2 linked regions of the Acidithiobacillus ferrooxidans ATCC 23270 genome follow. The protein of the gene in region 2 binds, or shares a complex with, the protein of the main gene of each other region. Links are inferred from orthologs where the notes say so. Each region holds a gene or a part of one and is shown on either strand. Other genes may lie near its edges.

What was found. Proteins that work in one complex are often made in the same cells at the same time.
Region 1: the proteins of uvrB (region 2) and AFE_RS14215 are in contact, whole or in part, in a crystal structure (PDB 7EGT), measured with the Thermus thermophilus proteins. The link is inferred for Acidithiobacillus ferrooxidans ATCC 23270 from one-to-one orthologs. Residues at the interface, in WP_096411307.1 of Thermus thermophilus: Glu23, Leu25, Arg26, Asp27, Gly28, Glu29, Arg30, Phe31, Arg55, Glu326, Asp327, Phe328, Glu379, Ser382, Gln383, His398, Gly400, Arg401; in WP_096412145.1 of Thermus thermophilus: His654, Arg656, Phe657, Gln666, Asp668, Glu669, Lys680, Arg681, Leu682, Ser683, Lys685, Tyr686, Ala687.

The regions. Positions count from the first base shown.
Region 1 is NC_011761.1:2,784,962-2,788,200, reverse strand. What follows is about bases 1-2,976. They hold AFE_RS14215 (UvrD-helicase domain-containing protein), read left to right. Parts: upstream 1-411; coding sequence 412-2,541; downstream 2,542-2,976. Other genes in these bases: AFE_RS14210 (ComEA family DNA-binding protein), read left to right, coding at 2,560-2,967; AFE_RS14220 (DnaJ C-terminal domain-containing protein), read right to left, coding at 1-295. Also shown: AFE_RS14205 (cytochrome b/b6 domain-containing protein), read right to left, coding at 2,978-3,239. UniProt on the Escherichia coli protein: A helicase with DNA-dependent ATPase activity. Unwinds DNA duplexes with 3'-5' polarity. Translocates on single-stranded DNA with 3'-5' polarity. Initiates unwinding more efficiently from a nicked substrate than double-stranded DNA.
Region 2 is NC_011761.1:769,399-772,813, reverse strand. What follows is about bases 1-2,895. They hold uvrB (excinuclease ABC subunit UvrB), read right to left. Parts: upstream 2,515-2,895; coding sequence 487-2,514; downstream 1-486. Other genes in these bases: AFE_RS03960 (NAD(P)-dependent alcohol dehydrogenase), read right to left, coding at 1-382. Outside these bases: AFE_RS03945 (M48 metallopeptidase family protein), read right to left, coding at 3,182-3,415. UniProt on the Escherichia coli protein: The UvrABC repair system catalyzes the recognition and processing of DNA lesions. A damage recognition complex composed of 2 UvrA and 2 UvrB subunits scans DNA for abnormalities.

The DNA of each region.
Region 1 (3,239 bases), 2.0 Mb from region 2 along the record:
ACCCGCCGCCACCCCCGCCAAAGCCACCCCCGGCCGCCTGACCCCAACCGGGCGGGGGCCGGAACTCCTGGCCGGCGCGCCAGTTGCTGCCCAACTGGTCATAGGCGGCGCGTTTCTCCGGGTCCTTGAGCACCTCGTAGGCTTCCTGGAGGTCCTTGAAGCGTTCCTCCGCATCCCTTTCCTTACTCACATCCGGGTGATATTTGCGCGCCATTTTGCGATAAGACGCTTTGATGGCATCGGCATCGGCGCTGCGTTCGACTCCCAGAATTTTGTAGTAGTCCTTGTATTCCAACTCGTCCCCCTTATCATTGGTTATAGCAGACAGCGGTCCGACTGCAAGTCTGCCTGCCACAATGCGGTCATTACGCCGTATTTTCAAGCCTGGGCGCATGCGCGCAAGGAGTTATCGTGTCTGAATGGTCTGCTCTCAATCCCCGCCAGATGGAGGCGGTGACCCTGCCGTCTGGTCCGGCGCTGGTGCTGGCGGGGGCAGGATCGGGAAAAACGCGGGTGCTGACCAGTCGTATCGCCCATTTGCTGGAAGGGGACGTATACCCTGGCGCAATTCTTGCCGTGACCTTCACCAACAAGGCGGCACGCGCTATGCGCGGGCGATTGGATGGCATGGTGGCCATGGACTTGCGGGCCTTGTGGATGGGCACCTTCCACGGCATCGCCCACCGTCTGTTGCGCATGCATCACGAAGTGCTGGGCCTGCCCGCAGACTTTCAGGTCCTGGATGCCGACGATAGCCAGCGTCTGCTGCGGCGGATCATGCGTGAAGCGCAGATGGATGAGAAGCAGTGGCCGCCGCGCGCCATGGCCGGGCGTATCGGCCGCTGGAAAGACGAGGGTTGGGGGCCGGAGCAGGTACAACAATATGAAGGTCCGGCAGCCGCGCCCTTCATTCCCATCTACAGCGCCTATGAAGCGGCTAAAAAGCGCTCCGGGCTGGTGGACTTCGGTGATCTGTTGCTCTACGCCCTGCGTCTCTGGGAATCGCCGGAAATCCTCGATCATTATCAGCGCCGTTTTCAGCATATTCTGGTGGATGAGTTTCAGGACACCAACGCGGTGCAGTACGCTTGGCTGAAGGGGCTGGCTCGGCATGGGCAGATTTTTGCGGTCGGCGACGATGACCAGTCCATTTATGCCTGGCGAGGCGCACGAGTGGAGAATCTGCTCCGCTTCGGCGAAGACTTTGCCGGGGCGCGGGTGGTGCGCCTGGAGCAGAACTACCGTTCTACGGCACCCATCCTGCAGGCGGCGAATGCCATTATCGCCCACAATTCCGATCGCCTCGGCAAAACCCTGTGGACGGCGGAACCGGGCGGTGAATCCATTCAACTCTACACCGCCTACAACGAATTTGACGAGGCGCGCTACGTGGTGGGCCGCGTTCAGCAATGGCTGGACGATGGTGGGCGGCGTGCGGACTGCGCCATCCTCTACCGCTCCAATGCCCAGTCGCGGGCCTTTGAAGAAGTGCTGGTGCGTGAAGGGATGCCCTATCGGGTCTATGGTGGCCTGCGCTTTTTCGAGCGAGCGGAGATTAAGGATACTCTGGCCTATCTACGCCTTACCGCCAACCGCCACGATGATGCGTCTTTCGAACGGGTGGTGAACGTGCCGGCGCGGGGCATTGGTGCGGTCAGTGTCGAGCGTCTGCGGAATCTGGCCCGCGAGCGCGGCCTCTCGCTCTGGCAGGCCGCCGGCGAACTCGGTCAGCCGAAAATCAGCGCGTTCCTCAATCTGGTGGATGATCTTGCCGCACGAACGGCGGAGGCGGATCTCGGCGAGCGGGTGGAGATGGTACTGGCCCACACCGGCCTACGTGAATGGCACGGCCGCGAGGGCGACCGCGCCGAAGGCCGCCTGGAGAATCTGGATGAACTGATCAATGCGGCACGCGGCTATGCCCAGGACTGGTCCGCCGACCCCAATCTCGGTGATCTTGCGCCGCAACCGGGGAATATGCTCTCGGAGTTCCTGACCCATGCTGCCCTGGAAGCCGGGGATGGTGCCGGAGACGCCTGGGAGGACTGTGTACAGTTGATGAGCCTGCACAGCGCCAAGGGTCTGGAGTTCCCGCTGGTGTTTCTGGTGGGGCTGGAAGAGGGGCTGTTTCCCCATCAGCGCTCTCTGGAAGACCCCCAGGGGCTGGCTGAGGAACGGCGCCTGTGTTACGTCGGCATGACCCGGGCCATGCGCCTGCTGGTCATCAGCCATGCCGAGAGCCGCCGCCTGCACGGCAGTGAGCGGATGACCATACCCTCGCGCTTTCTGCGGGAGATTCCCCGGGAACTGCTGCGGGAGCTGAGGCCACGGGCACGGGTCAGCCGACCTGCTATGCCAGTGCGAGTACAGGCACCGGAAATGCCCTATCCCCTGGGGGCGCGCCTCCAGCACCCGGTCTTTGGTGAGGGAATGGTGCTGGATTACGAGGCTGGCGGCCGCCAGGGCCGGATTCAGGTGCAGTTTGCCTCGGGAAGCAAATGGCTGGCGCTGGGGGTGGTGGCTTTGGAGCGGTTACCTTAAAACAAGGAGTGGAGCGTGATGGAAATGAAACTGCAGGGCATTTTGTGCGTGCTATTTCTGTTGTTCGCCCCCGCCGTCTGGGCGTCGGTGAATATCAATACCGCGGACGCGACGGCGCTGGATGCGCTGCCGGGCATCGGTCCGGCCAAGGCCCAGGCGGTGCTGGAATACCGGCAGGCGCACGGGCCTTTCCGGAGCGTGGATGAACTCACCAGTGTTCACGGTATCGGTCCCAGGCTCCTGGAGCGGTTGCGCCCGGTGCTCAGTCTCGATGGTGCCACGACCCTGCCACAAACCGCAGCCAGACGCCCAGGGCATTCCCATACCGCCGTGCCGACCGGCGAGGAGCGCGTTGTCCGACACGGTAGTCACGGGTATATCCTGGAAAGTGGTCCGCAGACGAACGCTTTCTCGCTGAAGGACTAAGCGATCTGCCTCAGTCCATCGGGCGGAAAATCCCCCAGATCGGTTCGCGATGCCAGGCATGCAGGACCGCCATGCCGACATGCCCGATCCAGTAGACCCAGACCACGGTACCCAGGAATTCGTGCAGGGGAACCAGCATGTGCAGGGTGTCCCCCGGCGGGGTCCCGCTCTGGGGCAGGAAAAAGAAAATGACGGAGCCGATGACCCCGGTGCAGGTCACCGCCAGCAGTCCCAGACCATGCATCAGGCCGGCCAGCCCGCAACGGGGCCCG
Region 2 (3,415 bases):
CGTAGGTATTTTCGCCGCCGAAGACCGGGCCGTTGTAGGTTCCGGTGAATCCGTTATCGCAGTACTGCTCCTCACCCTCGGCACAGGACGGACAGTGCCCACAACTGTCCACCATGCAACCGACACCGGCAAAATCACCAACGCTAAAATTTTTGACATCCTTACCGACGGCAACGACACGACCCACGATTTCGTGACCTGGAACAGTGGGATACAGCGTGTTTTTCCACTCATTGCGGGCGGTGTGCAAATCGGAATGGCAGACACCGCAAAAGAGTATATCTATCTGGACATCATCAGGACCCGGCTCACGACGCAGGACTTCGTAGGGCGCCAACGGACTGCGAGCAGTCTGAGCAGCGTAGGCTTTTGTCTTGATCATGATCATGTTCTCCTGTCATTGCATACCGTCCGGTTGGTTTACAGGATAGGCAATGCTCAAGTTGGCGTCAAGGCGACAACCGCCATTCCCCGAGGATTGCCCCTTCAGTCCTCCTCCAGAGATACCGGCAGGTCGGTTCCCAGAAGGCGGGTTTCCAGTTTTTTGATGTCGTCCCGCAGCGCCGCTGCCTGCTCAAACTCCAGGTTGCGGGCGTGTCGGTACATCGCTTCCTCCAGTTCCTTGATTTTCTTGGCAACGGCTTGGGGATCACGGAGCACACGATAATCCGCATTTTTTTCCGCGGCATGCGCGGCAGGTTGTACATTGCGGCGATAGACCCCCTCAATCATGTCCGATACCGGCTTGACGATGCCGCGCGGGGTGATGCCGTGCGCTGCATTGAACTGCAACTGCTTTTCCCGGCGGCGGTCGGTTTCGGCTATGGCCCGAGCCATGGATTTGGTGATGCTGTCCGCATAGAGAATGGCCCGTCCATGCAAATTACGCGCGGCGCGCCCGATGGTCTGAATCAGGGACCGCTCCGAGCGCAGGAAGCCCTCCTTATCCGCATCCAGAATGGCGACCAATGCCACCTCCGGCATATCCAGGCCTTCCCGCAACAGGTTAATCCCGATCAGCACGTCGAACACCCCGGCGCGCAGATCGCGAATGATCTCCACCCGCTCCACCGTTTCGATATCAGAGTGCAGATAACGGCATTTAATGCCTAGCTCATGCAGATAATCGGTCAGATCTTCGGCCATCCGCTTGGTCAGCGTCGTCACCAGAATGCGCCAACCGTTACGTACAACGATGTTGATTTCACTGATCAGATCATCGACCTGCCCTTTCGCCGGACGAATATCCACAGCGGGATCGACCAGGCCGGTGGGCCGCACCACCTGCTCCACCACCTGCCCGGAGTGCTCCAGTTCGTAGGGACCGGGCGTGGCGGAAATAAACACGGTCTGCGGCATCAGCGACTCGAACTCGGGAAACGTCAAGGGCCGGTTGTCCAGCGCCGAGGGTAACCGGAACCCGTATTCCACCAGCGTTTCCTTGCGCGAACGGTCGCCCTTGTACATCCCCCCGAACTGTGGGACCGTGACATGGGATTCGTCCATGAATAGCAGGGCATCCTTGGGGAGGTAGTCCATCAGGGTCGGCGGTGCCTGACCGGGCACTCGTCCCGAGAGGTAGCGGGAGTAATTCTCGATCCCCGAGCAATACCCCAGCTCGGCCATCATCTCCAGATCAAAGCGGGTGCGCTGCTCCAGTCGTTGCGCCTCGACCAGCTTGTTGGCGCGGCGCAGGTCCTCCAGACGCGCGCGAAGCTCATCTTTGATAGCGTCCAGCGCCGCGAGAATGGTCTCGCGCGGGGTGACGTAGTGGCTTTTGGGGTAGATGGTGTAGCGCGGCAAACGGGTGATGGTCTTGCCGGTCAGGGGATCGAAGAGCGAGATGCGCTCCAGTTCGTCGCCAAAAAGCTCGATCCGAACGGCTTCGTCCTCACTTTCCGCGGGCCATATATCGATGACATCGCCGTTGACGCGAAAGGTACCCCGCTTCATTTCCAAAGGATTACGGCTGTATTGCATCTCCGCCAGACGCTTGAGGATGGCGCGCTGATCCATGGTGGAGGATTCGCGCAGATGCAGAATCATGCCATGGTAGGAGGCGGGATCACCCAGGCCGTAGATCGCCGAAACGGTGGCCACAATGATGACATCCGGCCGTTCCAGCAAGGCCTTGGTGGCGGAGAGGCGCATCTGCTCGATGTGATCATTGATAGCGGCGTCCTTTTCAATGAAGGTGTCGGAGGAAGGAACGTAGGCCTCCGGCTGGTAGTAATCGTAATAACTGACGAAATACTCCACGGCATTGTGAGGAAAGAACGCGCGCATTTCCGCATAGAGCTGCGCTGCCAGGGTCTTGTTGGGCGCCATGATGATGGCGGGCCGGTGAGTGATGGCGATGACGTTGGCCATGGTGAAGGTCTTGCCCGAACCGGTCACCCCCAACAGGGTCTGGAAATATTCACCAGCGGCGAGGCCGTTCACCAACAGACGGATAGCCTCCGGCTGGTCGCCCTGCGGCGGGAAACTGCTCTCCAGGATAAAGCGCTTGTCCATGCCCTGCTCCGATCGGCTGATACCACCAACCATACACGCTGGCAGCCGTCAGCGAAAAGAGGCACACTCCGGCTTCCCTGACCGCCACCGGTCCTCTACAATGGCGCCGATGATTTACTGTTCGATCATCCCTATGCGCCTGTAGCTCAACCGGATAGAGCAACGGCCTTCTAAGCCGTAGGTCGGGGGTTCGAGTCCCTCCAGGCGCACCATATAAAACAATTAGTTGCGTCAGCAATTGGTGACGGAACACGCCTCCTATCTGAGATGGTGCGAGGGGTTTTTGTCCAGCGTACGGAGTCTGAACAGACTACATTGAATGATTTGCTGTGCCGATACTCCAAAGAGGTGCTGCCCACGTTGAAAGGCGGCTACCGGGAGCAATCAAGGATAAAGGCGTTGCAAGCCGTGCTTGGGGGGAGCCACGAATCACGACCGGTAGTTGCGGTCGTTACATTCTGCGACTTGTCACTTATTGTTGTTATTGCGTAACGGGCGGATTACGCTTCACCTGCTCTTTTCGCTTCGGCATGTCGCGCCGCATCTGCATGGGCGCACCTTACTCTGTGACCACTTGTGGGCACCGTGCGGGCACCACATGGATACATTCAGGGAAAAAAGGCGGGTGCAAAACAGAACACTGCAACGATAAGTGCAGCGGTCTGCTTCAGCGCGTACGCTGCGGCGCCTGATTACCCGCGATCCGCTTTAACTCGCCTTCATGTGCTTCATATTCGCCCAGATGCGAGCGCATCAGGCTTTTCCAAAGTTTTCCGTGGTTGGGAACAGAGAAGTGGAGCAGTTCATGGACGATCACGTAGTCCCATAGCTCGGGCTTCAGGGCGGGCAGTTCGTCGCTGAAATTCAAATGGCCGGCGGTAGAACACGAGGCCCATTTGTT